3 regions of the Litoribacillus peritrichatus genome follow, and region 1 is predicted to be linked to each of the others. Evidence: predicted binding sites of a transcription regulator. Region 1 holds the regulator's gene; each other region holds the start of a gene.

Region 1 (10,603 bases):
CAGATGAACGTGTTTGCCTTGGGCTTTCCTGTGGCTTTGATTCTGGGATTGTTTGTTATGTGGGTTACTCAAATTAATATGTTGGCGCTTTATCAGACGTTTGTGGCGGATACGTTGCAGTTTATGCGTTTGCTTGTTAAAGCATAGTATTCAGATGATTTTGCTTCCTGGTTTCAAATAGGGTTTGTTATGGCAGAAGAAGACAGCAGTCAGGAAAAATCAGAAGAGGCCACGCCCAGGCGGATTGAAAAAGCCAGGGAGGAAGGCGATGTTCCCCGGTCGCGGGAACTGAGTACCTTTGCTGTTCTGATGGCAGGAACCGTAGGGCTTTGGATTTTTGGCGGCAATATCACTGAATCGATGATGAATCTAATGAAAGATAATTTTTCGGTTCAGCGTGCAGCGGTTTTTGACACGAACCAGATGGCTATTCACTTGGCCAGTTCAGCGGAAGAGGCTGTGTTGGGGTTGGCTCCGTTGATGGCTCTGTTGTTGTTTGCAGCCATTGCCGGGCCGCTTGGTTTGGGTGGATGGAACTTTGCCAGTAAAGCATTGGCGCCAAAATTAAATCGTATCAGCCCGATCAGTGGTTTCAAGCGTATGTTCTCGATGCGCTCAGTGATCGAACTTATTAAGTCAATTCTTAAAATTTGCCTGGTCGGTGGCCTTGCGGTTTTGATTATGGATTGGATGCAATATGAAATCCTGACATTGCCGATGGAATCGCTGGAGCAATCAATCAAGCATTCGATGGTGATTATCTCGTTAAGTGCCATTGCGTTGTCGTCTGCCACCTTGATCATTGCCATCATTGATGTGCCCTACCAGATTTATGAGCATGCCAAAAAACTCAAAATGAGCATGCAGGAAATCAAGGATGAATTTAAAGAAACGGAAGGTAAGCCAGAAGTTAAACGTAAGATTCGTCAGTTACAAATGGAGATGGCCAACAGCCGAATGATGGGCGATGTGCCGGATGCGGATGTTATCATTACTAACCCGACCCACTATTCGGTGGCGTTGAAATACGACCCTAAAGTGGCGTCTGCGCCGATCATGCTGGCAAAAGGCGCGGATCAAATCGCACTTAAAATTCGTGAGATTGGTAACGAATACGACATTCCAATTCTGGAAGCGCCGCCACTGGCTCGTGCTATTTTTTATAACACGGAAATTGGGGATGAAATTCCAGAAGGGCTGTATGTGGCGATCGCTCAGGTACTGGCTTACATATTCCAGTTGGATCAGTACATGAAGGGCAGAGGGCCGAAACCGAAAGATCTTGGAGATATGCCAATTCCAGACGATTTACAACACGATTAAGTCTAATGCGGAAATTTCTTTGCTGGGAGGAAGTTTTCGCATTTTTGGTTATATGTTCACTGACATAAAACCCTCCTGCCTCAGGTTGCAATTGGCCCATATTGTTTTTTAAACCGAAGTTATTTTAATTATTTTCCGAAATATACCGAAATAGGAACACTTCTTGCGGAAGACCCTTCAGATTAATTAATGCGTCAAAAAAATGTAGTCGACGTTTAAAGGGAGTGGAGCTTAATGAAATTTCCAGCGTTAGGTAGGCCGAGCATGTTAACCAAAGATATGTTTCGTAATGCCGGTAATGTTTTCAGTAATAATATGGGGGTGCCCATACTCTTGCTGACTTTATTGGCAATGATGACCTTGCCAGTCCCTCCATTTATTCTCGATGTGTTGTTTACCTTCAACATTGCCTTGGCTCTGGTGGTTTTATTGGTTGGCGTTTATGCCCTTCGACCATTGGAGTTTGCTGTTTTTCCTACCATTCTTTTGGTCGCTACCTTATTACGTTTAGCATTGAATGTTGCTTCCACCCGAGTGGTGTTGCTTGAAGGTCACCAGGGCGGAGATGCCGCCGGTAAAGTGATTGAAGCGTTCGGTGAAGTGGTTATTGGCGGAAACTATGCAGTTGGTTTGGTGGTGTTTGCCATTTTGATGATCATCAACTTTGTGGTTGTCACCAAAGGTGCTGGTCGTATTTCCGAAGTTAGTGCCCGTTTCACCTTGGACGCGATGCCTGGTAAACAGATGGCAATTGACGCCGACTTGAATGCCGGCCTGATCGATCAGGAGGAAGCCAAAACCCGAAGGGCGGATATTGCTCAGGAAGCGGACTTCTACGGTTCCATGGACGGTGCCAGTAAATTCGTTCGAGGCGATGCGGTTGCGGGTATTTTAATCCTCTTAATAAACTTGATCGGTGGGCTGTCCATCGGTATGGGGCAGCACGATCTTGAGTTTGCTGATGCCGTTGAAAAGTATTCTTTGTTGACCATTGGTGATGGTCTGGTTGCTCAAATACCTTCTTTAATTCTATCGACTGCTGCGGCCATCATGGTGACGCGAGTGAACAGCGCGGAAGAAATGCGCGATCAGGTTGTAGGTCAGATGTTCAGTTCTCCTAAAGCGTTGTCGGTATCAGCGGCGATTTTGATTGCGATGGGGTTGGTGCCGGGTATGCCGCATATGGCGTTTCTTGGCTTAGGTGGTTTGGCCGCAGCCGGTGCTTACTTAATCCATTACCTTAAAAAGAAGAAAGAAGACGTTCAGCAAGAGGGTAAGGCAGGGGAGCTGTTGGATAAAAATGTTCCGAAAGGGCAGGCAGAGGGTCAAGCGGAAGATGTCAAAGATCTGTCTTGGGACGATGTAACACCTGTTGACCCCGTTGGTTTGGAAGTGGGTTATCGATTGATCCCAATGGTGGATAAAAGCCAGGGTGGAATGCTGCTAAACCGAATTAAAGGTGTCCGTAAGAAGCTGTCGCAAGAAGTTGGTTTTCTGATGCCTTCGGTCCATATCCGGGATAACCTGGATCTGCTGCCAAACGTCTATCGTATTTCGTTAATGGGCGTTGTTGTGGGTGAGGCAGAAATTCACCCCGACCGTGATTTGGCCATTAACCCAGGTCAGGTTTTTGGCGAAGTAAACGGTATTGCTGCCAAAGACCCGGCGTTCGGCTTGGATGCTTTTTGGATTGAACCAAGCCTGAAAGATAAGGCGCAAACTTTAGGCTATACCGTGGTTGATGCAAGTACCGTGGTCGCAACGCATCTAAATCAGCTGTTGTTTAAACACGCGGATGAGTTGATTGGTCATGAAGAAGTTCAACAGTTGTTGGACCTTCTGAGTAAGAAGTCGCCAAAACTGTCGGAAGAATTGGTACCAAATACTCTGACGTTGAGTGGTTTGTTGAAGGTTCTGCAAAACCTGCTTTCTGAACAAGTGCCTATTCGTGATATGAGAACGATTGCCGAGGCCATTGTGGAGGCTGCGGCGCGTTCTAAAGACCCTGATTCATTAACGGAAGCGGTTCGGTTGGCGCTTTCCCGAATGATTGTTCAAAACATAATCGGTTCTGAGGATGAGTTACCTGTTATTACATTAGAACCGAGTCTTGAAAACATTTTGTTACAGTCTGTACAACAAGCGAAACAGGCGGGGCAGGTTGGCGGTGATAATATTGTGTTAGAACCCTCTCTTGCAGAACGTTTGCAATCTTCCGTAAGTGAAGCTGCGCAACGTCAGGAACTGGCAGGAAAATCAGCGGTATTGCTGGTGTCTCCGGCCATACGAAATGCGGTGGCAAAGTTTGTGAAAAATGCGTCCGAGACATTGGCCGTCTTATCTTACAACGAAGTCCCCGATAATAAGCAGATTACGATCGTCGCTGCAGTAGGAAGTTAACGTTAATGAATGAACTGGCATCAATTTCGCATTTATAAAATTAACGTCAATTTATTGCTGAAAACATTTCAGGCAGAATTTGTAAGAGTGGCTAAGCTATGAAAGCTAAAAAGTTTTTTGCTCCAACAATGCAACAAGCATTAAAAAAAGTATCAGAACAAATGGGCCCTGATGCGGTAGTTTTGGCAAATCGCAAAGTGCAAGGCGGGGTGGAAGTTATTACTGCGCTGGATTATGACCCAAGACACGATGGGAAAGTGGATTTTGATTACTTTGATAAAGCGGACGCCTCTCTTGGAAAAAATAAATACGTGAACCCGGATTTAGAAGCCGCGCTGAACAACGCATCGAATGCGGTTTCCAGAAATCAGTGGGGCGGTGTTTCCGATGAGTTGGTCGGCTTGAATGAGCGGCTAGAAAATTCCTCATTGGAGTCTGCAGGTAAAAGATCTGGAGAACAGCCGTTTAAAAAGAAAGCCTCTATTTTAAGATCCAAATTCAGTAAGCCAGCTTCAAGTGCACGTCCAAGTGAAGATTTAAGTTCTATGAAGCAGGAGCTTCAGGGGTTGAAGCAGCTGTTGAGACAACAGCTTGAAGACCGGGAGATGGCGGATTATGCCAACTATCATCCATTGCACGCGGCAGCCTTAAAGCGTCTGAATCAAATGGGCATCAGCAACGGTGTCGCTCGCTCCATTGTTGATCGCATTACCGAAATGCACGATGAACAGGGTATTTGGCGAGAAGCGTTAACTTTGTTGGCGGATGACCTTCCTATTGCTAAGAGTGACTTATTGGAGCGTGGAGGGGTATACGCATTTTTTGGTCCGTCTGGCTCTGGTAAGACAACAACCATGGCTAAGTTAACCGCTAAATTTGCATTGAAGCACGGAAGTGAAGGGGTTGTGCTAATCTCTACTGACAGTCAACGAATTGGCGCTCATGATCAAATGCGGACTTTGGGACGGATTTTGAATGTTCCTGTTCGCGTGGTGGATAAAAAGCATTCTCTTGAGCAGCTTTTGAATACAGTCAGAAATAAGTCGTTGGTCATTATTGATACGCCGGGGGTTGATCCTTCGACATCTTCAATACATCAACAGCTTCGAATGGTTAAGCAGAACTCAAGTAATTTTAAGGCTTTTTTGACCTTACCATGCACATTACATAAGTCTGTTGTTACGAAAGTACTTGATACATATCAAGACTTTAGCTTGAATGGTTGTATTCTAAGTAAAATCGATGAAGCGGGTTCATTGGGTGAAATCATTGATGTTCTGATTGAGCGGGTCATGCCAGTGGCTTATGTGACTAACGGCGCAAGAATTCCTGATGACATTGAAAATGCCAACGCCGGTAATTTAGTCAGTAAAGCCGTTTATATGTATCAGCAGCTTAATGGTGGAGTTTCTGCTTTTGCGGATGAGTTAAAACAGGCAGAACAAGCATTTTCAAAAAGAATAGCGAGTTAATAAAAAGCATAAATTCAAATTTTTCTTTATGCTGATTTAGAAGAGTGCCACAGGAGTAGGTATGAGTAGTAGTCCAGTACAAGTAATTGCTGTCACAGGAGGAAAAGGCGGCGTTGGCAAGAGCAACGTTGCTTTAAACCTAGGGATTGCTTTGTGCGAAAAGGGGCGTCGGACGGTCTTGCTGGACGCGGATTTAGGATTGGCCAATATCGATATTCTGTTGGGGATTTCTTCCACTAAAACGCTTGAGCATGTTTTAAGCGGTGAATGCACTCTTTCAGAAATTATGGTGCCAGGGCCGATGGGGCTGAAAATAGTTCCCGCCTCCTCGGGAACGAAGCACATGGTGAATCTTTCTTCACAGCAGCACGCCGGACTTATTCATGCGTTCAGTGAAGTGTCGCATCAAATGGACGTACTGATCGTGGATACCGCAGCGGGTATCGCGGATGATGTGATCAGTTTTGTTCGTGCTTCCAATGAAGTGCTGGTGGTAGTAACGGACGAACCGACCTCTATCACAGATGCGTATGCACTCATCAAACTTTTAAACCGGGACTACGGTATGTATCGTTTCCGGGTTGTAGCAAATATGGTTAAAACGCAACAAGATGGGCGTAATTTGTTTGCTAAACTCACTAAGGTAACTGACAGGTTTTTAGATGTCGCACTGCAATATGTAGGGTCGGTGCCTTTTGATGAACAGGTAAAGAAATCGGTACAAAGACAAAAAGCGGTGCTGGAGGCTTATCCAAGATCCAAGGCTTCCATCGCGATCAGAGCTCTGGCGCAAAAGGCAGATGCCTGGCCGTTACCGACGTCGTCGAAAGGTCATTTGGAGTTTTTTGCAGAGCAATTAGTTCAATATAACGTAGGTTAGTTGTGTTGAAAGTTAATATTCAGAGTCAGACTGAAAGAAATGTAGGGTGTTGCTATGGCTGCAGTTAGTGGGGTTGTTATGTATTCGGAGACTGATCCTAAAGGGGCTCACAACCTTGTTCAGAAGTATGCCGGCCTGGTAAAGAAAATTGCGACTCATCTAATGGGGCGCTTGCCGCCAAGTGTTCAGCTGGACGATTTGATTCAGTCTGGGATGATTGGTTTGCTGGAGGCGGCTAAAAAGTACGATGCTTCCAAAGGTGCCAGCTTTGAAACATATGCGGGTATTCGAATTCGGGGTGCTATGCTGGATGAGATACGCCGTGGTGATTGGGCACCAAGGTCGGTGCACAGAAACGGCCGAAGAGTGATGGACGCCATCAAACAGGTGGAAGGCCAGACGGGCCGAGATGCGCAAGATAATGAAGTTGCTAAAGAATTAGGTGTGTCAGTCGATGAATACCATAGTTATCTCCAGGATTCGGTCGGCAGTAAGCTATTTAGCTTCGAAGAATTGATTGCAGAAGGTGAGTATCAGAAAGATGACTTTCATGGTACAACACCGGGACCTTTTGATGACGTTGCCAAGCAAAGATTTCGCAGAAAGCTTACAGAGGCGATTACGCGCTTGCCGGAACGTGAACGGTTAACGTTGGCTCTTTATTATAATGAAGAGCTAAACTTAAAAGAGATAGGTGAGATATTGGGAGTGAGTGAGTCTCGAGTAAGTCAGATTCACAGCCAGGCTGCGCATAGATTGAAAGCACGATTGTTGGAGTGGAATGACGAAAGTGCTTAAAAACTGCATAATTACTGGATAGTCTAAATCTAATGACTACACTTACTTTACAACCATATTCGAATGGAAATTCTATTTTCCATCAAGGTCTTGGGAGGTTATCTTGGACAAGAATATGAAAATTCTGATAGTTGACGATTTTTCAACTATGAGACGAATCATTAAGAATTTACTAAAAGACTTGGGGTTCACAAATACCCATGAAGCGGATGACGGCAGTACGGGATTACCTATGCTTAAAACGGGTGATTTTGACTTCCTGATTACTGACTGGAACATGCCAGGCATGACGGGCATTGACTTGTTACGCGCTGTACGTGCAGACGAAGCCTTGGCTCATACGCCAGTGCTTATGGTTACCGCCGAAGCGAAACGCGAGCAGATTGTTGCTGCTGCGCAAGCGGGTGTGAATGGCTATGTTGTAAAACCGTTTACCGCTCAGGCACTCAAAGAAAAGATCGAAAAGATCTTTGAGCGTGTGGATGCAAGTTAACCTTTAGTGACCGTTCTCGAAAGGGGAACCAAATGGCTGATAGTAAATCGGGCGGTCACCTGGAAGATATTCAGGATTCGATCCGAGAACATACAAAGTCGCTTGTAGATGCAGTGGAAGCTGGAGATTTTACAAGTGCTATTCAACATGTACAAAACCTATCTGATGTAAGGGATCAAAGTTTATATCGTGAAATTGGCCGTTTAACGCGGGGATTACACGACTCGATCAAGAACTTTGAGATCGATATATCCAGCAGTGAACAAGAAACCGATGAATCTAAAATGGCAGATGCGTCGGATCGTCTTGGTTACGTGATCCAATCAACCAACAACGCAGCAAACAAGACAATGGATCTTGTGGAGGAAACCATTCCTGTTGTGGATGACTTAAAAGCGGAAGCGGCTGAGTTATCGGTTGAGTGGGGGAAGTTACTAAGAAGAGAACTGGAAGTCTCCGATTTCCGGCAACTTTATAAAAAAATAGATGTGTTCCTGAAAAAGGTGGATGGCTCCGGTTCTACGATGTCCTCCAACCTCTCTAACATTCTATTGGCGCAAGACTACCAAGATTTAACCGGTCAGGTAATCCAAAAGGTTATCAAGCTGGTTAAAGGGGTCGAAACGGATCTTGTTGAGCTTGTTAAAATGGCCGGTTTGGTTGAACGAATTACCGGCATTGAAAAAACTCAAGAAGTTACCGAGGCGGCCGATGAACTGTTAGCAGAGGGTCCTATAGTCGACGCTGAAGAACGCGAGAATGTAGTGACCAGTCAGGATGAGGTGGATGACTTGTTGTCCAGCCTTGGATTCTAAGGAGTCATGAATGAGTTTCGAGGCCGATGAAGAAATCCTCCAGGATTTCCTGGTAGAGTCAGGGGAAATTTTGGAGCTGCTTCAAGAGCAGTTGGTCGAACTGGAGCAAAAGCCGGACGACATGGATTTATTAAACGCCATTTTCCGTGGTTTTCACACGGTAAAAGGCGGCGCAGGTTTTTTACAGTTAACTAATTTAGTTGATTGTTGCCATGTTGCAGAAAACGTCTTTGATATTTTACGAAATGGTCAAAGATCAGTAGATTCCGAGCTAATGGACGTTGTATTACAAGCGCTTGATGCTGTAAATGAAATGTTCTCCTGTGTTCGTAATGGTGAAGAATTGCCTGCAGCTGATCCGCAACTACTCGCAAGCCTCGAACAACTCGCCAGACCTGAAAGTGCCGATGAGGCAGCGCCAGCTGCTGAACCGGTGGCGGACAACTCCGCTGGAGATCAGGCTGACGCCGAATTTGATCAGATGGTGGCATCTGCTGATTCAGGATCTGAATCTTCTAATGTTGAACTGTTTGATACTGATACACCCGCTGCACCTGCCAGTGCCGCTGGCGGTGATGAGATCACCGAAGAAGAATTTGAAGCGTTATTGAATGAATTACACGGTGAAGGGGGCTCCCCTACGGGTGGGGCTTCTGCACCGGCACCTTCTCCTGCTGTCAGTACGCCTGCTCCGGCAGCCAGTGCGGCAGGGGGTGAAGAAATTTCCGAAGATGAATTTGATGCATTATTGGATCAATTACACGGTGCAGGCAAAGGACCAGGGGTAGGTAAAGCACCTGCTCCAGAGCCCGCGCCTGCTGCACCTGCAGCGTCAGGTAATAGCGATGTAATTTCTGATGATGAATTCGAAAACCTGTTAGATGAACTGCATGGGGCAGGTAAAGGGCCTACTGTAGTTGCTGAAACAGGTACTTCGAATCCTGCGCCTGAGCCATCGGCTGTCGCACCTAAGAAAGAGGCTGCGCCGGCAGCGAACCCAACACCAACGCCTCCAGCGGCTGCTAAACCCGCGCCTGCGCCAGCTAAATCTGCGCCGCCTAAGCCGCCTGCGAAAGACTCGGCACCTACAGAAACAACCGTTCGAGTTGATACAAAGCGCCTTGATGACATCATGAACATGGTTGGCGAACTGGTATTAGTTCGTAACCGTTTGGTTCGTTTGGGGATGGCGAGCTCAGACGAAGATGTTTCCAAAGCCGTGTCGAATCTTGACGTGGTAACTGCGGATCTTCAAACGTCTGTTATGAAAACCCGAATGCAACCGATTAAGAAAGTTTTCGGGCGTTTTCCACGAGTTGTACGAGATCTTGCAAGAACACTGAAAAAAGAAGTGAATCTTGAGTTGGTGGGTGAAGAAACCGACTTGGATAAGAACTTGGTGGAGGCGTTGGCCGATCCACTGGTTCACTTGGTTCGAAATGCGGTGGATCATGGTGTTGAAACACCGGAAGTTCGTGAAGAAAATAAGAAAGCGCGTACCGGTAAGGTTGTGCTGTCTGCTGAGCAAGAGGGCGATCATATCTTGCTGAGTATTCAGGATGACGGCGGTGGTATGAACCCTGACGTATTGCGTCAAAAAGCGGTAGAAAAAGGGGTATATGATCAGGATGCTGCGGATCGTCTCAGCGATAAAGAAGCATTCAACCTGATTTTTCACCCTGGCTTTTCGACCAAAGAAGTGATTTCGGATGTGTCCGGTCGTGGTGTCGGCATGGATGTTGTGAAAACCAAAATTTCACAGCTGAACGGCACCATTGATGTGGATTCTGAGATTAATAAGGGGACAAGAATATCCATCAAAGTGCCTCTGACTTTGGCCATCATGCCGACCTTGATGGTGATGCTGGATAGTCAGGCCTTTGCTTTCCCGTTGGTCAGTGTGAATGAGATTTTCCATTTGGATATTTCGCAGACCAACGTGGTAGATGGTCAGGAAGTGATTGTCGTTCGTGAAAAAGTTTATCCCTTGTTTCACCTGAAACGATGGTTAGTGAAAAAGACCCTATCCGATGACGAAGAAAGCTCTGCTCATGTTGTCATCGTTTCAGTTGGCACTCAGCGCGTTGGTTTCGTAGTGGATCAGTTGATCGGCCAAGAAGAGGTAGTCATTAAACCACTTGGAAAAATGCTCCACGGAACGCCTGGTATGTCTGGTGCTACAATCACCGGAGATGGTCGTATTGCGTTGATTCTTGATGTGCCTAGTATGCTTAACAATTATGCTTCGAAGGCCATGAATAATTATAATTAACCTTGAGTTTTTGGAGTACTAATGACGGTTAAAGTGCTTGTTGTAGATGATTCAGGCTTTTTCAGACGTCGTATCAGCGACATACTAAATGCAGCCAGAAACATAGAAGTTGTTGGTACTGGGTCGAATGGCGCTGAGGCAGTTGAGCTG
Region 2 (10,603 bases), 160 kb from region 1:
TACTGCCAACCCCCGGAGAGGTCGGGTCTGCAGCATCATTAATAGCAAAGGACACGTCATTACCCAGTGAGTTGACGACCGTCAAAGTATCCGTCGCGGCATCATAAGTTGCGCTGTAGTTTGCCCGCCCACTGATTTCTGCCGCCAATGCCGTACCACTACCAAAACTGGCACTGGCCGGATCTGTCACCGTAAGCGGCAACCCATCCAAAGTGGCATTTTGTGCTGTATTCCAGTTTGTAAGCTGAAGCGTGGTAGACGCCGACGCTGTCGCACCATCCACATTTGAAATAGTCGTCGCAATATCGAATGCCGAAGCGTTTGCAGCCCAACTGATGTCCGAAATCACCTCATTCGGTGACGCTGCAGCATTCACCAACTGAATAGTACTTGTGGTAGTCGTAGCAGAATACCCATTAACGGTACCCGCCTGAGCTACACTGATCCCCGTACCATTGGTGGTTGCCGGCAACCCTCCGGTGGCAAATGCCATTCTGGCATCCAGGTTCAAAGCCGTATCCACGTCCGTTGTCCGGTTTGGCGCCATATCAGCATCATCAACCTGAATATCGCCCAAAGGACGTGACGGGTTCGGAGCCGCCTCCAGCTGAAGTTCTTCCGGCACCCCAAAACCCTGAACCAGTTCGCCGGTATTTGTTACAATGAAACCTTCATTATTTAAGCTAAACATGCCGGATCGAGTATAAAACTGCTCGCCCAAATCATTTTGCACGACGAAGAATCCTTCACCATTAATAGCAAGATCAAGACTGTTCTCAGTAAAGTTAATATCCCCCTGGTTAAACTGCTGCGAGATGGTGTTTATATTGACACCTTGTCCGGAGGCACCATTGCCCGAGACATTGGCGGCATACAAATCACCAAACTCAACGCGTGACTGCTTAAACCCGGTGGTTCCTGCGTTCGCAATGTTATGACCCGTAACATCCAGATCCGTTTGAGCCCCTTTCAGGCCCGTCAAGCCGACTCCAAAAGACATATTCTGATCCTCTTCTAGCTAAACCTGCTGACACTTCAACAAGTTAAAAATCTCTTCGTTACCTGACTGGTAAATTGCAGGCCAGACAACCGTTATTGAACTTAAAACTTGTTTGCGTTACTCAAAAATCTCTCGGATATCGGACATTGGCACCTTACCAACCCCTGCCACATTCAGCATCATGTCACCGCCCGCTAAAGTCACGCTATTCACCTTGGCCGAGCCATACACCTCGAACGTCTTAGCTTTTTCATCTACCACGCCCGTGGCTTTAAACTTATAAGCACCGGCAGGCAAAACATTGCCTTCGTTATCCTTCCCGTCCCAAAGAATGCCATTCTCTCCCGGCACAGCCTTAGTCATTGGAATCTCCCCCACCAGAGCACCGGCCGAGTTGGTAATGCTCAGCATCACATTCGTGGCACCTTCCGGCACATCCACCATGGCGGCAACATTGCCTTCACCCGACCAATACGCCGTGTCCTGCTTCACCACAACCTGCCGACCAACCAATGATGAAGCCTGTAAAGCCTGGCTCGACTTGTAGTCACTCATCATGGATTCGACACTGGTGTTCAGCTTGTCGATGCCTTCCACCGAGCTGAACTGTGCCAGCTCTGCAATAAAATCGCCGTTTTCCTGAGGATCAAGCGGGTTCTGATTGGTCAGCTGAGCAACCAACAGCTCCATGAACTGATCCTGACCCAGCTCATCCGAACCTTGAGTCGATGATGCGTTACTTGTCTGAGTTCGATAGGTAGCAAGCGCATCTGTTGAAGTACCATTAATATCAGTCATTTGATTTCACCTATATTGGTTCCCAGGTTCCTTACTTACCTAACGTCAAAATTTGCTGCATCATTGTTTTTGCTGTGTTCATGATATCGACATTGGTCTGATAAGAGCGCGATGCCGAAATCATGTTTGCCATTTCTTCGACCACATTCACGTTCGGGTAATATACATACCCTTCTTCATCTGCCATCGGGTGCTCCGGGTTATAACGCGCTTCCAGCGGCGCATCACTTTCCACCACGCCCATCACATGAACGCCGTTGCCAATATCTTCATTGACGTCCACACCTTCAAACTTATACCCCATTTCATCCTTATGAATCTGTGAAAAAACCGGGTGACGTGCACGATAGGTCTCGTCAATACTGCTGCTAACCGTTTCTGCGTTGGCAATATTACTGGCCGTCGTATTCAAGCGAATAGACTGAGCCATCATGCCTGTTCCGGCTATATCAAATACATTTCCCAGTGACATAATCAGTCTCCTTATTCGCCTTTAATTGCGCCAGTTAAGCCTTTGAATTTACTGTTCAAAAATTGAAAAGTCGCTTGATACTGCATGGCATTTTGCATGTACTCTGAGTTTTCAACCTGAGTCTCAACAGTATTTCCGTCAATGGCTGGCTGATGCGGATTTCTGAACTTAAGCCCCTGATCCGGGCTTAATAAGCCATCCAGATGCTTGTCGTCCGTTTTATCCAGCCCGACAGAAGACAACCGATCAGACTCAGCATTCAAAACGGCTTTAAAATCAATATCTCTCGCTTTAAAACCAGGGGTGTCAGAGTTTGCCAGGTTATTCGCGATGATTTCTGCGCGCTGAACCCTCACACCCATTGCTTGTGGGTGGATACCTAATGCGTTATCAAATGAAATTGCCATATTGCCGCCTTCAACGATCAAATTCTTAAACTTTCTATTTAACAAACAAATAGCGTGCCAAATAAAAATACACAATAAATTCAATAAGTTATGATTATTAAGACAAATATTAAGCGGCAAGCGGCAAAAACGGCAAAAAACACCACGGAAAGGCAAACAGGGCTAGAATCAGTAAATACTAGAAAGAAGAGGAAAGAAAGAAAAGATACAAAACACCCGAAGAAACTGCCTCCGGGCCATAATTTAATTATTTCACTTTATAGATCAGGCCAGGACGGCATTGAATCATTTCATAGATGTCGTTCAGTCCGGTTAAAGACTCGGTAGCACCAATCACCAAATACCCTCCGGGGTTCAGGCAACGAGACAAGCGCGTCAATATATCCTTTTTCTGTTCTGCCGAGAAATAAATCAGCACATTACGACAAAATATAATGTCGAATTTACCAAAGCTGGCATAACTCTGAAGTAAGTTTAATGAGCGAAAATCCACACGGCTTTTGATGTCACGATTCACGGACCAGGAACCGTCCGTATTTTCCGTGAAATACCGGCGCTGAAGGTCAGCATCCAGCCCACGGGCCAATGCCAGCTTTTCATAAGACCCTTTTTTGGCCATCGCCAAAATTTCAGAAGACAAGTCCGTTGCCAGAATTTGCACCTGACTTAATCTTTTGGAAGGGTTTGCTCGATTGTACTCTTCCACCATCATACTCATTGAGTATGGTTCCTGACCGGAAGAACAGGCAGCAGACCAAATTTTCACGCTGGTTTTACGTTGTGCCACCAGTTCGGGAAATAAGATCTCTTTTAAAATTCGATACGGATGCTTATCACGAAACCATAAGGTTTCATTGGTTGTCATCGCATCAATCACGCTTTCTTTTAAGCGGGTATTCATCCGAATTTTAGACAACAAGTCCTTTAAGTCATGCAGATCGGCTTCCTGCATGATTTTTCTTAATCGACTGGCAACCAAATACTGCTTGTTATCACCCAATACAATGCCGGACTCTCCCTCAAGAAAAGCCCGAAACTGATCGAAGTCATTTTTTTCAAATCGTATAGAGCCCGATATCGACATCCATTACCTCAAATTCAGCGTAAACAGAAAGGGATGATTACTCCCCTCCCTTATAAACAGGTGCATAATCTCCCTTTAAAACACTCACTGCTTTTGAGGCTAGATTATCTGGACTGAATTTCGCCATAAAGTCATTGGCACCAACTTTTTCCACCATCGCATGATTAAACACGCCACTGAGCGACGTATGAAGCATAATATGCAACTCATTCATACTCGGATCAGCCTTCACTGCAGAAGTCAGGGTGTAGCCATCCATTTCAGGCATTTCAATGTCCGAAATCATCATGATGTATTTGTCTGCAGGATTCACACCCTGCTCAACCAGCCCTTTCAAATGCGTTAAAGCTTCAGCACCGTTTTTAAACAAAGTCGTTTCCAGCCCCACAGACTCCATACATTTCTGAACCTGCCTGCGAGCAACCGAAGAATCATCAACAATAAGAATATGACCTAACCCTTCATCGTCTTCTTCCTGAGGAATCTCTTCAAGAATTTCTTCACTAATGGCTTCACCACTTGGTACAACCTCAGAAATCACTTTCTCAACATCAATGATTTCTACCAGCTTGCCTTCCAGCTCAGTAACCGCAGTCAAATAACTCTCTTTGCCTGTTCCCGGTGGTGGCGGATGAATGGATTCCCAATTCGTGTTGACAATACGTTCAACAGAGCTGACTAAAAACCCCTGAACCGTACGATTGTATTCAGAGATGATCACGAAACTGTTTTCAATGTTCGGCAACGGAGAAGCTCCGGTCGCCATACTCAAATCCAGAATAGGTATTGTGCCACCACGAATATGAGCAACCCCACGAACAACAGGATTTAGCTTAGGCATCATGGTTAACTTAGGACACTGTAAAACTTCTTTAACCTTAAAGACGTTAATACCATATACCTGATCCGACCCTAATCGAAACAGCAGCAGTTCCAGCCTGTTTTGGCCTACCAGCTGCGTTCGGGAATTTACTGCGTCTAATACACCCGCCATTTAAATCACACTCCTAATGAGGCTAACGGCTTTATTTTTCAATTCAGATTGTCCTATCGGCGTCATTGACCGTTTCTTGAAAAAATTTATCAACAACCAATGAATTGCAGGTACTACTTATCACGGTTTCACATATAACTATAGCAACTTAACAGCCACTGACATTATTTTTCATGGCACAGCTATTGCTTCTTTAACCACAGAGACAACAAAGCGGCAAAAACATGACACCTGGAACATACACATGTCATATCTGATGAAGCATTTAGACAATTCTAGACGAATATATAAAAAGGCAAAGCCCCTTCTTTGGCCGATTCTTGCCGGATTCGCTTTTTTTATTTGCCACCCGGTCTCAGCGAACGCCTCAATCAAGATATCGCCTGAAGGCATTCAGCAACAAATAATCGCTTTCATTGAAACTGAGTTCGAGCTGGACACCAGCACAGAAGAAATTGACATCGCGCCTCATAAAATCAGTTCATCGTTGAGATTGCCGAAATGCACTCAACCCCTGGATCTCGTTCGGACAGGTAAAAACGCCAATCATTATGGGCGGCACACCATCAAAGTAAGTTGTTCCAGTCCCAGATGGAGTTTCTACAGTGGCGCTACGGTCAAAGCTTACGGAACCGTAATAACTGCAAGCTCTCCCATCGGCAAAGGAGAAATTGTGACCAAAGACCACATTAAATACAGCAAAGTAAATTTAGCCAAAATGAATGGCAATGTCTTGACGGAAGCAGACTCAATACTTGGACTGGCCGCTAAAAGGCCTATCAGACAAGGATACATGCTGACTCACAACCAATTTGAAGCCCCTAAGTTAATTAAGCGGGGGGACGGCATCATGATCCAGGCCGTCAGCAAACTGTTAACCGTAAGCACACCGGGAGAAGCCCTGACTCATGGTCGGTTGGGCGAAAATATCCGAGTCAGAAACCTGAAATCTGACCGGGAAGTGATCGCCAGAGTGAAGGACAGGGACACCGTAATTGTTATGTTATACTAGCAGGCTGTTGATTTTCGTTATCGAGGCAGGCTTAACAAGGCAAAATCAGGCGAAAAAGCGGAGTTTATAGGTCATAAATGAGCATTTTGAGCCTGATTTTAACGCCGGTAGGGCAACACAGATAGAAAATCAACAACCTGCAGGCAACTAATTGCAAAAGTTAACTAAAGTCACTATGACATCTGCCGATATAACCGAGTGAAAGCAATTAATTTTTCGCGGCAAGGCTGGAGTAAACAATGGAAATCAACAACTTAAATATTAATAGCAGCAGTCCTAAGGCTAAGCAAGCTGAAACAAGCTCAGCAGGCAAAGAAAAATCTCAGGACATCACCTCACAACCAAGCGCAGGTGAAACCGTATTCATTAGCTCAGAAAGTAAAGCAATGAACGATTTAGAGAGCTCTATTAAAGAACAGCCAGATTTTGACACAGACAAAGTAGCACAAATCAAAGCAGCCATCGCCGAAGGCAATTTTGCCATCGATGACGAAGCATTAGCTAACAACATTATTCAATTTGAAGAGCTATTTAGTTAATTAAAACTGAATAGCAGCAATTGAATTGACTGTTATTAAGGAACATATCAATGTCAGCAAACATAGAAAAAGCGAGACAAATAATTTCAACGGATATTCAAGGTGATTTAAAAGACGCCAACGAGCTTCGCACCTTGCTGTCAAATGAAAAAACAGCCCTCGATTCTCGCGACATTGAGACAGTTCAAGCTCTAAGCAAACGAAAACTGGAAATTACAGATGCGATGGAGAAGCGTGCTAATAAGCGCAGTGAAATCCTGAAGCTGTTTAATTTCAGTAATGATGAGTCAGGCGTTTTTTCCCTGTTCGAAGGATCGCCGCGAAAAGAACTGGAAACCGCCTGGCACACTCTGAAGGCTCACCTGACCGAATGTCAGGAAGCAAACATCATCAACAGCAAAATTGCGTCTCGTACACGCCAATCACTGCAGCACGTTTTAAAAATTGTCCAGGGAAAATCAAATAAACCCAAGGTTTATAACCCATTAGGCAATACCTCAGCTATTATTACAGGCAACCTAATAGGTGAAGCATAGCCTGATCGCGTGAATTCTCTGCTTTTGTGGCCCCTGCTCTTGACCACATGATGAAAGCCGATTAATTTACGCGATAACAAGCAAACAGGAACTGGGTAGTACTGGATGACATATAGAATACTAAAAACACCAGAAGAACATTATTCTGTATTACGTACTATTCAGGACAATCGCTACCCTACCACACTGACTTTCCACTCTCATGATCAAGAGTATTTAACTCAGGTCATCAAAGCGGATATTGCTAATCGTTGCTTCTATATTGACGAACTCAGACCGCCCAGCGGCCATAAACTGGCAGCTTCCGGGGAATCTTTCGACATCGTCACTAAATTAAACGGCGTCGAAATCATCATCAAAGGTTCCTCCATCGTCGGCGCAGGAAAGTCTGAAACCGGTCAATTTTATAAAATCACCTTTCCGTCAGAAGTTCTTTATTTACAAAGACGCCATGCCTTTCGGGTAGATATTCCGGAAGAAAGCGAGGTATTCGTTGAATTTCGTGGGGATGAGCATCAATCAACCACCCATGCGGAAGTGTTGGATATTTCAGCAACGGGTTGTCGCTTAAAAATTAAAAAAATGCCTGAGCCGCCTTTCGAAAACGGCGACCACATTCCTTTTTTTAACTTCAAAATCAGCCAAAACATACACGTTGAAGGCGAGGCTGAAGTCCGTTTTATTTCAGAAGTGGAAGAAGATGCGTCCTTCATCATTGGTTTACAACTGACCGAACTGTTTGGCCTGGGTCACAGAACCATGGAACGCTTTGTCAATGAAATTCAGCGAGAAGCCAGAAAACAAAGATTCGAATAACAAATCAGGCTAAAGGCTCGACAGTAAAACCATGATGAGTCATCTCAGCTAACAACTCAGAACACTGATACACCCGCTCTAAATCCTGATACTCGTCTAAGTCCCAAAGCGGCTCACCAATCCAAGCCTTAAAGCCGTTATCATTAATCCGCTTAACTTGCTGATCAAAAACCCGTTCCGTTCCCCAATCAATGTCATTGAAAATGTTTGAGCAAGTTTTCGACGCTCCAATCGTGACATAACCGCCATCTTCAGACGGGATAATGGCTAGATCATTATTCGATAACTGAATAACCACCTCCCGAATACTCTGCTCAGTAATCGATAAGGCATCACCGCCTACAATAACGACTTTGTCATAGTGAACCAGCATAGAGTCTATGGCATTCGCCATTTTCACACCTAAATCCCCTTCGGACTGAAGATGGCCTGACACCCCGTACCTGCAAGACAAGTCCGTAAAAAACGCATGATCAAGCTCATTCGCTGCGCTGAGGTACAAATCAATATCGTCCAAGCGAGCCAAACGGTTCACAATTACCGTCAGCATTGCCTGGTAAGTATTCAACGCGTTTAACTCTCCAATGGTTGTAGCCAACCGAGTTTTCACCTGACCAAGCTTTGGTGCCTTTGAAAATACCAGCACTGCCACCTTGGCCGCCACATCCTGTGAGTTGGATATATTGTGAGCCTTCATTGGGATTTCCTTCGATAATAAATACGATGAACCTGCTCCGCCGACGCGCCACGCCAATAGATAAACCTCAAATACCACATCGTAAAAATGGTTTTGAATATACCCTCACGCTGCCACTTTCTGCTGGAAGTAATGATATGCGACTTGGGAATGAAAGGACGGGACAAGCGCTTAAGTCGTTTACTCAGCTCGATGTCTTCCATCAACAATTGCGAAGGAAACCCGCCTACCCGGTTAAACGCCACCCGATTGACGAACATCCCCTGATCACCAGTACTGATTGCCGTTAAAGCACTTCTGTGATTCATAAACCAAGCGACTATTTTCAGCAAAAAACCAGAAGGCTCAAGGTGAACATTAAATCGCCCCCAACAGGTTTTTGGGCACTGAATAAAATTCACCAGATCCGATACAGTTTCTTTCGTTAACCGTGTATCTGCATGTAAAAACCATAAGATATCGCCAGAAGCCTGTTGGGCACCAAAGTTCATTTGTCCTGCGCGTTCAGGGTTGGTACGAAACAACTGAACATGGTTGGCCGACAGCAATGAATCCAAAGAGGCGTCCTGAGCACCATCCACAACAATGATTTCATGAACCAGACGCCCCAAAGGCTTCAAATCATCAATCAAATCTAACAGCGGCCGAGTGTCATGAAATACCGGAATGATGACACTCAGCCTTGCATTCTGATCAAGCTGAAACCCATTACTCAAGTGCACCACCGCAACTGCTGCCTTGCCCTGCGGTACAACCATAACAATGGTTTGCGATTCGGATGCCTTGCTCCGTTAATGGATTCTCCAATAGATCACGCAAGTGGGGCTGCGTTTTTGAAGTCGCAGCCAAAGGCATTTCAAGCATCTGATTAAAATCACAATCGTATAAGTTGCCATTCCAGTCGACACTGACCAATGATTTGCACATAACACTGTCAAGATTGGTTTCCGAAAAGTTGTTACGCAGCAATGTCATGTAATTATCAAATTCATTCTTTGCCAATAACACGGCACCAAACCGACTGATCGGCATATTAGTGATGGTAAGAAGCTGATCAAAAGTAATGTCGAACTGCTCGGATAACTCACGTTTATAGTCCGCCTCTAAAGGCTTCTGGGGCGGCGGTAAAAAGGCCCCTGATGGGTTGTATACTAAATTCAAAGGCAACGAAGGATCACCAACGCCGTAACCAATGCTGTTCAATAATTTCAATGCTTCGATACTGCTTTGGTAAACCCCTTTGCCTCGCTGACCATCCACTGTATCTTCGGTATAACAAGGCAGAGATGCCACCACCTGCACCTTGTTCTCAGCCAAAAACTCCGCCAGCCATTCATAACCTGGCTCCAGTAAAATGGTTAAGTTACAGCGGTCAATGACTTCCACATCCCGAGCTCTCGCCTGCTCCACCAGCCACCTGAAATGCGGGTTCATCTCCGGCGCACCCCCGGTTAAATCCAGAGATTTAATGCCTAACTGATCAATACATTCAATAATCAGCTCAACCGTTTCTTTATCCATTAACTCCGTACGCTTCGGCCCGGCATTCACGTGACAATGGGTGCAGCTTAAATTGCAAAGATACCCAAGATTTACTTGCAGTGTCGTCAGTTTAGACCGGGTAATCTGCGGAAAGTCAGTCGCAATCAATAAGGATTTGGTATCTCTCATAGCTATCTCATTTATTTAATTATTAGGCCGTTCCATCCGGTGGAAATCTGATGCTTAGAGCGAGTTGATCAAAATAAGTTCAGAACCCATTAATTTTTTAGCGTTCGGGTGACAATCCTAATGACTCACTGTAAAATCCGATTCGGCTTCTCCCCATAGCTCAACAGGATAGAGCGTCCGCCTCCTAAGCGGGTGATTGGGGTTCGAGTCCTCATGGGGAGGCCATTTTCTTATCTCGCATTTTAATCCATTCTCAGCCGATATGTCTCACACCAACTTATAAATCAAGCGAACCGCCAACAGCGTCAAGAGCCACTTAAAGGCCGTCTTAAAAGTCTCTTCAGGCAACCTCCCTAATAACTTTAAGCCCAGCTTAGTGCCCACCAGCCCGGCCAATACCATTAGTACAAGCACTCCAGCCCATTCATAGAATGAGAAACCAGCAAACGAAAAAACTATAACTTTTAAAGCGTGCTGCAATGTCATGCACGAAGAAAAATTGGCCGTGTAATAGAAACGGTCAATGTTCGGGGTTCGTAACCAACTGGCCACCAAAGGCCCCGTCGCTCCGGCAAAC
Region 3 (10,603 bases), on a different contig from region 1:
CTGAGCTTTCGGCATAGGCTTTCCTGGCTGAATATCCTTACTTTGAAGATCAAAAGCTCCGGCCGTAGGTGCCAGCGTAGAAAAAGAGATGGCTGCCATCATTGCAGCAGATGTAATAAGCGGTTTCATAAGTGCCTCCTTAATTCGAGACACCATCCTAACCCCAATAAAAATGCAGAGTTCGCTTTAAAACACCAATTTTTTGCCTGAAAACACCAATGTCCCGACAGCCATCAACGGCCGCGAGTTTTGCGTAACTCACTGGGTGACAAACCAAACCGCAATTTAAAACGTTCACTGAACCGCGATTGACTTTGATAACCCACGGATTGTGCAACCTGAGAAATGGGCCAGAACGTTTCCTGAAGAATACACAACGCAGACACCAAACGCGTGTCCTCCAACAATTCACGAAAGCCCGAACCTTCCTGCTGAAGATGACGCCGCAAACTGGAAGCACTGGTTCCTAAATCTGCACACACCTCTTCCAGTGTCCAGTTTTTCGATAGGTCACTGTTAATATGATTAAACAGTTTCTGTTTCCAGCTGGATGCTGCCACCATCATCGGCTCAAGCGATGCCTGAGTATGCAAAAACGTCAATAAACTTAATACGCACAATTCAATTTGAGCATCGTTCATGTCGGTTAATTCGCTCAATTGCAACCAATGATTCAAGTGCAGAATCACCTCTGGGGTAACAGACACTAACGACGATACCGCCGTTGCAGACTCTGGCGCATAGTCTCGCAAAAAACGGCCGAGTAATTCGGGTTGAATGGCTAACGCAACGGCCAAATAATGATGGATGTCTTGGTCCGGAAAGTTCACCATGGTCAGTTGACTGTTACCGGGCACTAAAATGCCTTCACCGGCAGACACCATCACCACGTCGCCCTGAGCATTCGTCACCTGCTTTTTGCCACTCAGCACTAAGATCACCGAGGGATGTACAATCGGCACCGACCGTAAATTCTGATCTTTTTGGCTATGAAACAGGTTCAGCCCCTGAACCGGAGCACTCTCTTTATCCTGGTAAATTAAGGTCAGTAATCGTTCCGTTAATCGACAAATATCCACTGGTGGCCCTCAAACACTCCATCGTCGCAATAGACTAATAAAAAACGCTGAAAAATGCTTGTATAAATTCACCATCCAAGCTTCATTCAAAGCCACTCACCCACCAAGTTGTCATCACTCATTTCAGTACAAAAAGCATCCATAAAGTTAACGGAGGAAAAAACATCGATTCGTGATACCGCTGTGGAAAACCTTATCTGGACATTGAACAATGCCGCTTTTAACAGAGCACAATTGCAAACACTGAACCCAACCAATGCCTCCCACCATTGACCTCAAAAATAAGACAATCTCGCTTGAGTTAAGCGAAGCAACCAAACGTTAATCACAGCTGAACAATAATGGAGCAATTTCATCAACATCAATGACGATAAGTCTCCCAGAGGTTTGACCCAAGCTTATCAACTAGGTTATCCACAGACACTGTGGACTCTTTGCCCTGGAATTTGTTCTAAAAACCGATAAAAACTGAAATAAATCCGACAATGTCAATGGTTATTTTTATCTTTATTAACATTAAAACTGATGTTTCATTATTATTTAGAGTTATTTTTCAAAACAACATAACCAAACCAACAAAATCTCATAAACAGCTGTTTTTATTGAATTTTAATAAAACTGAGTGTTTTTGAAACAAAACCCTAAAAGCCCTTAAAAACAAGCGTCTAGCGCGTTCCTAATAACTTACCAACAATTTTATCCACAAAATCGGTGGATAACTCACTTTCAAGAAAAACTAAGCAATCAACAACAGACAACAACCGACCTCACGCCATCAAAAAGTAACCCAACAACGGTAATAAAACGGACAAAAATACACCAGTTACAATCATCGCCAACGCTGAAAACGCGCCACAGACCGGACTTATTTCCAATGCTTTTTGGGTGCTAATGGCGTGGGAGGTTAAACCCAGCGCCACCCCCTGAATCCGATGATCATCAAACCCGAAACCTGTTAGGCCATTCGTCGACATATGTGAACAACATATCTAGCTCTAGGACTCTTCTTGGGCAGGAAACATAGGTTTGATCAGTCCTGCTCGATGGTGGTATTTTCAACCAACCTCAATACTAGGAAGTTATCATGTGGATTAACTGCAAAGAAAAAATGCCAGAAGATATGGAAGTTGTAATTGCCCTATATCTTGGACTCTGGCCTGGACGTGGTAATGGCGGTATTACCGATACTTACGCAGTGGACGGCAAATGGTTCAACCTTCCAGAAGGCGTTTCTGTTATTGGCTGGATGCAGATACCGAATACAGAACACCTACCGATCACAGAACACTACGCTCCTCCCGATATCGTTTCGGTCAATCTTCTTGGTAGTGTCGAAACCGACATCCCCTCGATTGTCGAGTTAGTTTTTGAGGGCGATCATTCAGAAATAAAGCCACCGAAGTGATGTATGGAAGCGTTTACTGTTTCAAACAAAAACAGTCGCCCTTGTTTGTTCTCTTGATAAATGATCCTCAACAACACAACCGACCTCACGCCATCCAAAAATAACCCAACAACGGCAATAAAACGGACAAAAATACACCAGTCACAATCATCGCCAACGCTGAAAACGCGCCACAGACCGGACTTATTTCCAATGCTTTTTGGGTGCCAATGGCGTGAGAGGTTAAACCCAGCGCCACCCCCTGAATCCGATGATCATCAAACCCGAAACGTGTTAACAAAGCAGGCCCGATCATGGCGCCGAACAATCCGGTGAACATCACCACCAATGCCGCCAACGCAAGGTGCCCTTTCATTACTTCATTAATGGACAAGGCAATGGGGGTCGTCGCAGACTTCGTCACCAGAGCCACCTGGGTACTAAAATCAAAGCCCCATAGATAGGCCAAGCCTCCGGTCAGTAGCACGCCCACCAAAGCAGACGCACCGATTGAAATACAAATCACAGGCAGCCATCGACGCAACTGGGTTAAATTGTGATACAAAGGAATAGCCAAAGACACCACCGCCGGCCCCAAAAGCCATTGCAAGGGTTGATTGGCTTCAAAATACTGTCGATATGGAATATCAAACCAAACCAACACAGCAACCACCAACACAACGCCAATCAACAAAGGTTGGAATAACACATGCTGGTCACTTTTCTGATAAGCGAACCGAGCCACCAGAAAGGCCCCCACCGTTAGTGCAAATAACCCGATGTTTTGACCACTGAACACCGGCATCATTGGTCAGTTCCTTGTGAACGGCTGAGCCGGGCTAACAACCATGCGGTTAACAGCAAAGAAAACACAATGGAAATACTCAAAGTCAAAACGATGGCCACCCCTTGTCTTTCCAACAAGGCCGCGCACGTAATCACACCCACTGAACTTGGTATCAGCAATAACGCCAGGTTGTTTATCAAAACCTTGCTACTTCGGTGCAGCGAGTCCGCTACCTGCCGACGCCACACCAGAAAACCGAAAAGGTACAACATACCAAGAATAGAGCCCGGCACAGGGACGCCCAACACGTTTTGAGTTAACTCGCCCAACCCATAAAAACCTACTATCAGGGCAAACCCGATCAACATGTCGAACCTCCGAACCATCTTCAATCGTTTAAGTCTTCATCACAGCAACGTCAAAAACGCCGCCAACCACTTAGGGTGCGCAGGCCAGGCAGGTGCCGTCACCAGATTACCGTCCACATACACATCGTCCACAGCCACTTCATGGTATTGGCCACCCGCAGAAACCACTTCCGGAGCCACCGTTGGATAGCCGGTACACTTACGACCTTCCAACACACCTGCGGCTGTTAATAACTGAGTGCCGTGACACACGGCTGCAATCGGTTTGTTGGCTACTGAAAAGTGCACCACAATTTCGAGCACGCGTTTATTCAGACGCAAATACTCAGGCGCGCGACCGCCCGGAATGACCAATGCATCGAATTCATCCAGATTGATATCATCAAACGTCGCGTTCAGCGCAAAACGATGACCCGGCTTCTCACTGTAGGTTTGATCGCCTTCAAAATCATGAATGGCGGTGATGACCGTATCGCCAGCCACTTTATCGGGACACACGGCGCTTACCTGATGACCCACCATTTGCAATGCCTGAAATGGCACCATGATTTCATAATCTTCAACGTAATCGCCTGCCAACAATAATATTTTCTTCATTAGGTGCTCTCTTAACCATTGTTTAAGTTCACAAAGCGTCTGCTCTGCCTCACTTGGGTGACGCTACTTTACGCAGACTCAATTCATTGATATATAGATATAAAGAATTTCATTATTTCCAAAATCACCATAATAAAATCCAAGGACTGTCTATGAATCTGGCCGATCGCATTTTATTGTTTCATAAAGTGGTCGAAACCGGCTCGTTCAGTCAGGCGGCCGAGCGCGCGGGGATGACCAACTCGGTCGTCAGTAAGCACATAGCCCAACTGGAACAACACTTAGGCATACAATTACTGCACCGAACCACACGCAAGCTGAAACTGACCGAAGAAGGCCGGCTGTTTTTCCGTCATGCACAGGATGTGGACCAGTCTGTGGCCAATGCCATCAATGCCATCACCGAATTCAGCAGCGAGCCAACCGGCACCTTGTGCTTGAGTGTTCCGACCATATCGGGCGAATATTTAATCACAGAGCTGGTTGCCGAGTTCTGCCAGCAGTACCCGAAACTGAGCGTAGAACTCCGCCTGGAAGACCATCAAGTGGATTTAATTGCCGAAGGCGTCGATTTGGCCATCCGCACCGCCAGCCTGCCGGACTCCAGCTTAATCGCCAAATTATTGGTACAGTCGAAATGGGTGGTCAGCGCCAGCCCGGACTATTTGAAAAAACACGGCACCCCTCAAGTCCCTCAGGATTTGGTCAACCACAATTGTCTGACCTACACCTACATGGAAACCGGCACCAACGACTGGTTATTCAAAGAAGAAGGTCAGCAATACAGCATGAAAGTATCGGGCAGCATCAGTTCCAACAATCAGATCGCATTGAAAAATGCCGCATTGGCCGGTCACGGAGTGATTTATACGCCGAAACTACTGGCGCACGAAGGGCTAAAAACCGGGAAATTAGTGGAGTTATTGGCCGACTTTTCCAGTAAGGAGTTGCCCATTTATGCGGTGTATCCCTACAGTAAATATTTGCCAGAAAAGACCCGATTGCTCATGGACTACATTGCACAAGGCTATGCCCGCAAAGCGGCCTTATTCCATTAATAGAAAAAGGCCCGACATACTCACAGAAAACATCGTTTGGTATCACTAGCCTTCAAACAAACGCAACATGATTTTAAAGTTACTGTTGGCCTGGGCTTGAGCCGAATTCTGCGCTTCCTCCTTCACCAACCTAGAAGCCAGCTCTGAAATTTCTTTGGCCAGATCAGCGTCTGCAATCCGGCTATTAGCCGCCGACTCATTCACTACGGTGTTGGCTAGATTATCAATGGTCGAAGACAAGCGGTTCTGATTGGCACCGAAGTTGGCGGCCGCTTGAGAGGTTACGTCCAGAGCATCATCCACCACCCCGAGTGCCGACTGGGCACCGGCCTGAGTGCTGATGTTGATGTCATTGATGCCCAGATCTGCCAGTTGCTGTTCGAGATTGCCCCGCTCTAAAGTCAGAGTATCTCCTGCATCCGGACCAACCTGAAAATTCACGTCTGAGTCATCGTTTAACAACGAAATGCCGTTAAAGTCACTGCCGGAAATGGTTTCGCTGATGTTTTCCACCAGTTGATCCACTTCGGCCTGCAAACCTTGCCGGTCCTGATCCGTCAACGTCCCATTGGATGATTGTGCAGACAACTCACGGATACGCTGCAAATCGTCCTGAACCGAACTCACCGCCCCTTCCGCCGTCTGGTTCAGGGAAATGGCGTCGTTGCTGTTTCGAATGGCTTGTTCTGTGCCGGAAATGGAGGCGGTAAATCCCGTTGAAATCAATAAACCCGCCGCATCATCTGCGGCCGAGTTGATTCGACTGCCCGAGCTGATTCGCTGAAAATTCTGAGTCGGATCATTCTGAATTCTGTTACGAGCAAACGCCGCTTGCTGGGCGTCCGCATTGAAACCGATCGCCATACTGCACCTCAATCGTATAAAAAACGTACAATAATAAGTGTGAACCTTATTCAGACAATCAACAAGAGACGGTTAGCAACAGTTCGTTATGAAAATGTAAGCGGTGATTACTTTTTTTCCTATGATGTTACTGTTTCTGCACTAAAGACAATATCAGCGCTGATTCGGCCAACGGAAGCCCGTTAACCATTCGGGAAACACCTGCATTTTCGCATCTCCTCGGCTGGCACGGCTCATCGCCAAAAGACCTTGGGCACACGGCCCTTGTTTACCCTCCATCCACTGCGATTTTGTAGAAGAGGAGGACAGCCACACTCCGGCAACCAGGCGGGCATCACTTTCCGCCAGCGTCACCAATTCATTGAGTTTGCTCCATTTAGTCGCCAACGGAGCAGGAAACGCCGCCGCAAACACATCACCATGCAGCAACAACGCCATAGCGCCTTGGTATTTCGAAGCCGTAAAGACCGTCACATCAGTCAAAGTCACCCCCGCCTGCTCCAGCAAACGAACGGGCTGTTGGTGGCCCAATAATGAAGCTTTGCCCAGCAAGGCGACCCGCTCGCCTTCCAGGCTGGCCAAGTGCTTTACAGAGCGGCTGCCTTTGACCAGCCAGCGCACCGTCAAAGGCTGGTTGCCCTCTGTATCCGCAACCATCCAAGGCATCCCGGCAGCAAGTGGACGCACTTCAAACACCAGAGCCGCATCGCTCTTATCGGCACCGGTTTGGGAGATACGAACCGGGCAACCCCGGTCTGCCAGCCAATGACTAAACGCCTGCTGATGATGAGGTTTCGCCCCACCGCCTTCATGAGGGCTAATCCACCACAAGGGCTTGGGCTCGACGATTTCCGAAGCAACCAAAGCCCCACCGGCCCACCATGCACCCCACAAGCAAAGCGATATTCTGACCACCAAAGTCCTAACCATTGTTCTGATCACTCGACCTGCCGACTATTCAACACCCAACGACTTTTTGGTAAATTCAGCACGAGCAAACCGAGCAACAACCCGATTGGCAGACTGCAGCAACGCGCGGTTCCGTTGCCCTTGAGCGTCCTCTTCCACAATCAGTTCAAACTCTTCTTCGGCCATGTTTTCATTCTCGTGCCGACATTTAATTCCGATGGTCTCTGCACTCGACGCCTGCCACAAGCATCGTAAAGCAGAGACCTGAGACTCCTTTGGGTAAAGTTCCCCCGTGCCATCAAACGCCACTTCAAGCCGCAGGTATTCATTGCTCGAAACCGTTTCGGCATCCCAGTTACCAGCAGCCGGATGGCCACCGCATCCCACCAAAGTTGCTGCCACGCTGGCCGTTATCACACAGCCCAGTCTCTTTTTCATAGCCGTTGGTATTAGTTTCATACGCACCACCCGGAAAATTATATGGATACCCCAGACTAACAAAGCCACCCGGCGGCACAGCTGATATACATCAGCAATTCTCCGATAGAGCCCTTCGTGCAAAAATGTACAATCAATGAATTGTGCCTAAATTGAGAACCATTTCTTGCCCAAAGCATTTCAGTTATGGCATGGTAATCAAATACTTATTTAAACAGCTTTATTTCAGAAACCGTATTTAACAACCGAGTTTTAACAACCGAGTTTTAACAACCGAGATTAGCGACGAGTAATTCTGAGCTAACACCGTGTCGGCCGATTCCAGGTCATCCAAACTGAAACAGCGCCGCGCTTAGCTTTTAGAATTAGATGTACGTCCACCATCGGTAATACCTCCCGGGTCTTTGCAAGACGTGTGGATTTTTATTACCTGTCAGGAGACATCATGTCCTTACCAGCACAAGCGTTTGAGTTAGTTTTGTTTGGCGCAGCCGGCGATTTATCACTGCGTAAATTGTTTCCATCCCTGTATTGTTTACACCTCGACAACCGAATTCATCCGGACGGACGAATCATCGCCGTGGCGCGCCGCGATTATGACCGGGAAGGCTTCCTTGAACTGCTCAAATCCTCCCTTGAAGAATTTCTGGCCGATGGCCTTTTCGATGAAGACACCTGGAAAAGTTTTTCAAAGCGGGTCAGCTACGCTCAGATGGACATCACCGACCCCGTCAGCTATCAGGACCGACTCAAGCATTACTTAACCAATCCGGACGTGGCGAAAGTTTATTATCTGGCCACACACAGCGACTTATACGGCACCATATGCCAACACCTGTACAGCCATCAGCTGTTAAAAGGCGATGCTCGTGTGGTTCTGGAAAAGCCCATTGGCATGAACCACCAAAGTGCCTTACAAGTCTGTAAAGAAGTGGACAAATACTGCAACGAAGAGCAGATCTACCGGATTGATCACTATCTGGGCAAAGAAACCGTCCAAAATCTGTTAGCACTGCGTTTTGCCAATTCCATTTTTGAACACCAGTGGAATCAGCGCTACATTGATCACATCCAGATCTCCATCAGTGAAACACTGGGCGTGGAACAACGTGCCGGCTTTTATGAATCCGCCGGAGCCATGCGGGATATGGTGCAGAACCACCTACTGCAACTGCTTTGTATGGTGGCGATGGAACCTCCGGCTCAGCTCGATGCTGAGTCTATTCGCGATGAAAAAGTTAAGATCCTGAAAGCCCTTAAACCTCTGGTTGGTGAGCACATCAGTGAAAACGTGGTTCGGGGACAGTATCAGGAAGGGTCCCGTAATGGCCAACCCACCAAAGCCTACCGCGATGAAGAAGGCGTCGACCCCCACAGTGACACCGAAACCTTCGTGGCCATGAAAGTTGAAATCGACAACTGGCGTTGGGCCGGCACCCCGTTTTATTTAAGAACCGGTAAACGCTTACCCGACCGGGCCTGTGAGATTGTCGTGCAATTTAAAGAAGTGCCGCATTCAGTCTTCGAGCTTCAACATGCCTCCGCCATGGCAAATAAACTAATCTTTAGACTACAACCGGACGATGGCATTAAATTGCAATTGTGTGAAAAGCGGGTGGGCAAAGGCATGAGTGTCAAGCCTGTGCTGCTTAGCCTGACCGCAGAACACGCCAAAAAAGATCGCGTCCCTGATGCCTACGAACGATTACTGGCCGACGCCATCGAAGGCAACCCCACTTTGTTTCTGCGTGAGGATGAACTACTCACCGCCTGGAAGTGGATTGATCCGATTCTTCAATCCTGGCAACAAAGCGGGGCTCGTCCCGAATTTTACCACGGCGGCGTGTGGGGGCCGGCGGCCGCCACGCTGTTACTCGCAAAAGACGGTCGCCTCTGGCAAGAAAGTCATTAATACAAAATGGCTGGGAGAGTTAGCAAATGAAGCTGCATGAACAAATTTACCAAACACACCGAGAGTTGATTGAAAGCCTGACCTTACAACTGGCGGACCATCTGCGAGGGGCCATTGAACACCACGGCAACATCAGCTTTGTGGTCAGTGGCGGCAACACCCCAAAACCACTGTACAAACAATTGAGTCAGCAACATCTGGCGTGGGATCACGTAACCATTTGCCCTTCGGATGAGCGATGGGTGGCCACAGATCACGACGACAGCAACTACAAGATGCTGAAAAACACACTGTTGCAGAACGCCGCCGACAAGGCATCGTTGTTAAGCCTCAAGTCGGATCAGGCGTTCAGCGATGCCGCCATGAGTCTCACCCCTGCGGTTCAGGCCTTATCCAAGCCATTAAATATAGTGTTACTGGGAATGGGGGATGACGGTCACATTGCTTCGTTATTTCCCGATGCCAATGAATTGGAGCACGCATTATCGGCGCCGCTTTCTGAGCCGGTTTCAACCATTCAATCCGAGTCCAAAGGGGCGCGGGTCACTTTAACCTTACCCACGTTATTAAATGCCGAACACATTTTTTTGTTGTTCACCGGCAATGAAAAGTGGCACGTCTACAAAAAAGCCAAAGAATCGCCCAGCAGCTTATCATTACCCATCGGCCATTTACTGCACAAAGCAACATGCCCTCTGACCGTATGTTGGAGTCCCGATGTTTAAGGAACTCAGATAATATGAACAACCTCATGCAAACCGTGAATCCCGTCGTTCAGGAAGTGACCGACACCATCATTGAACGCAGCAGCACCAGCCGAACTCGCTACTTGAGTCAGATGCGCAGCCAGGCACAATTAAAACCCCACCGATCACAACTGAGCTGCACCAACCTTGCCCACAGCTTTGCTGCCTCGGACGAAGAAGAAAAAATCATACTCAAGCAGGCACACAGCAAGGCCAACATCGCCATTGTTACCGCCTACAACGACATGCTATCGGCTCACCAACCTTTGCAACATTACCCGGAACTGATCAAACAAACGCTGTTAAAACTGGGCCATACCGCTCAGGTAGCAGGCGGCGTTCCAGCGATGTGCGATGGCATCACCCAAGGTCAGCCGGGCATGGAATTATCTTTGTTCAGCCGGGATACCATCGCCCTTTCCACAGCTGTGGCGTTGTCCCACAATGTGTTTGATGGCACC

The links. The regulator FliA, encoded in region 1, starts transcription of late flagellar genes. The targets are predictions, from matches to a motif close to CTAAAGTTNNNNNNNNNNCNGCCGATA.
Region 2: a site for FliA is predicted at 5,932-5,958, ahead of flgM (flagellar biosynthesis anti-sigma factor FlgM). Genes of this name have one in related genera too.
Region 3: a site for FliA is predicted at 6,211-6,237, ahead of ABD744_RS09495 (flagellin N-terminal helical domain-containing protein). Genes of this name have one in related genera too.

What each region holds. Positions count from the first base shown of each region.
Region 1 is NZ_BAABBN010000004.1:457,759-468,361, forward strand. It holds gene fliR (flagellar biosynthetic protein FliR) at 1-147, shown strand, start outside; gene flhB (flagellar biosynthesis protein FlhB) at 190-1,323, shown strand; gene flhA (flagellar biosynthesis protein FlhA) at 1,588-3,723, shown strand; gene flhF (flagellar biosynthesis GTPase FlhF) at 3,822-5,195, shown strand; gene ABD744_RS03260 (MinD/ParA family protein) at 5,257-6,075, shown strand; gene ABD744_RS03265 (RNA polymerase sigma factor FliA) at 6,130-6,873, shown strand; gene ABD744_RS03270 (chemotaxis response regulator CheY) at 6,989-7,366, shown strand; gene ABD744_RS03275 (protein phosphatase CheZ) at 7,399-8,181, shown strand; gene ABD744_RS03280 (chemotaxis protein CheA) at 8,192-10,453, shown strand; gene ABD744_RS03285 (protein-glutamate methylesterase/protein-glutamine glutaminase) at 10,475-10,603, shown strand, end outside.
Region 2 is NZ_BAABBN010000004.1:301,784-312,386, reverse strand. It holds gene ABD744_RS02620 (flagellar hook-basal body complex protein) at 1-1,000, opposite strand, end outside; gene ABD744_RS02615 (flagellar hook assembly protein FlgD) at 1,118-1,798, opposite strand; gene flgC (flagellar basal body rod protein FlgC) at 1,830-2,270, opposite strand; gene flgB (flagellar basal body rod protein FlgB) at 2,282-2,677, opposite strand; gene ABD744_RS02600 (CheR family methyltransferase) at 2,925-3,761, opposite strand; gene ABD744_RS02595 (chemotaxis protein CheV) at 3,799-4,755, opposite strand; gene flgA (flagellar basal body P-ring formation chaperone FlgA) at 5,000-5,767, shown strand; gene flgM (flagellar biosynthesis anti-sigma factor FlgM) at 6,007-6,306, shown strand; gene ABD744_RS02580 (flagella synthesis protein FlgN) at 6,357-6,842, shown strand; gene ABD744_RS02575 (flagellar brake protein) at 6,948-7,658, shown strand; gene ABD744_RS02570 (TIGR04282 family arsenosugar biosynthesis glycosyltransferase) at 7,663-8,355, opposite strand; gene ABD744_RS02565 (TIGR04283 family arsenosugar biosynthesis glycosyltransferase) at 8,352-9,071, opposite strand; gene arsS (arsenosugar biosynthesis radical SAM (seleno)protein ArsS) at 9,064-10,026, opposite strand; tRNA gene ABD744_RS02555 (tRNA-Arg) at 10,176-10,251, shown strand; gene ABD744_RS02550 (sulfite exporter TauE/SafE family protein) at 10,294-10,603, opposite strand, start outside.
Region 3 is NZ_BAABBN010000006.1:58,991-69,593, forward strand. It holds gene ABD744_RS09455 (YbhB/YbcL family Raf kinase inhibitor-like protein) at 1-129, opposite strand, end outside; gene ABD744_RS09460 (helix-turn-helix transcriptional regulator) at 234-1,079, opposite strand; gene ABD744_RS09465 (LrgB family protein) at 1,847-2,053, opposite strand; gene ABD744_RS09470 (DUF551 domain-containing protein) at 2,164-2,484, shown strand; gene ABD744_RS09475 (LrgB family protein) at 2,570-3,271, opposite strand; gene ABD744_RS09480 (CidA/LrgA family protein) at 3,268-3,618, opposite strand; gene ABD744_RS09485 (DJ-1/PfpI family protein) at 3,658-4,215, opposite strand; gene ABD744_RS09490 (LysR family transcriptional regulator) at 4,368-5,273, shown strand; gene ABD744_RS09495 (flagellin N-terminal helical domain-containing protein) at 5,319-6,137, opposite strand; gene ABD744_RS09500 (PhnD/SsuA/transferrin family substrate-binding protein) at 6,291-7,067, opposite strand; gene ABD744_RS09505 (hypothetical protein) at 7,092-7,505, opposite strand; gene zwf (glucose-6-phosphate dehydrogenase) at 7,930-9,396, shown strand; gene pgl (6-phosphogluconolactonase) at 9,423-10,121, shown strand; gene edd (phosphogluconate dehydratase) at 10,136-10,603, shown strand, end outside.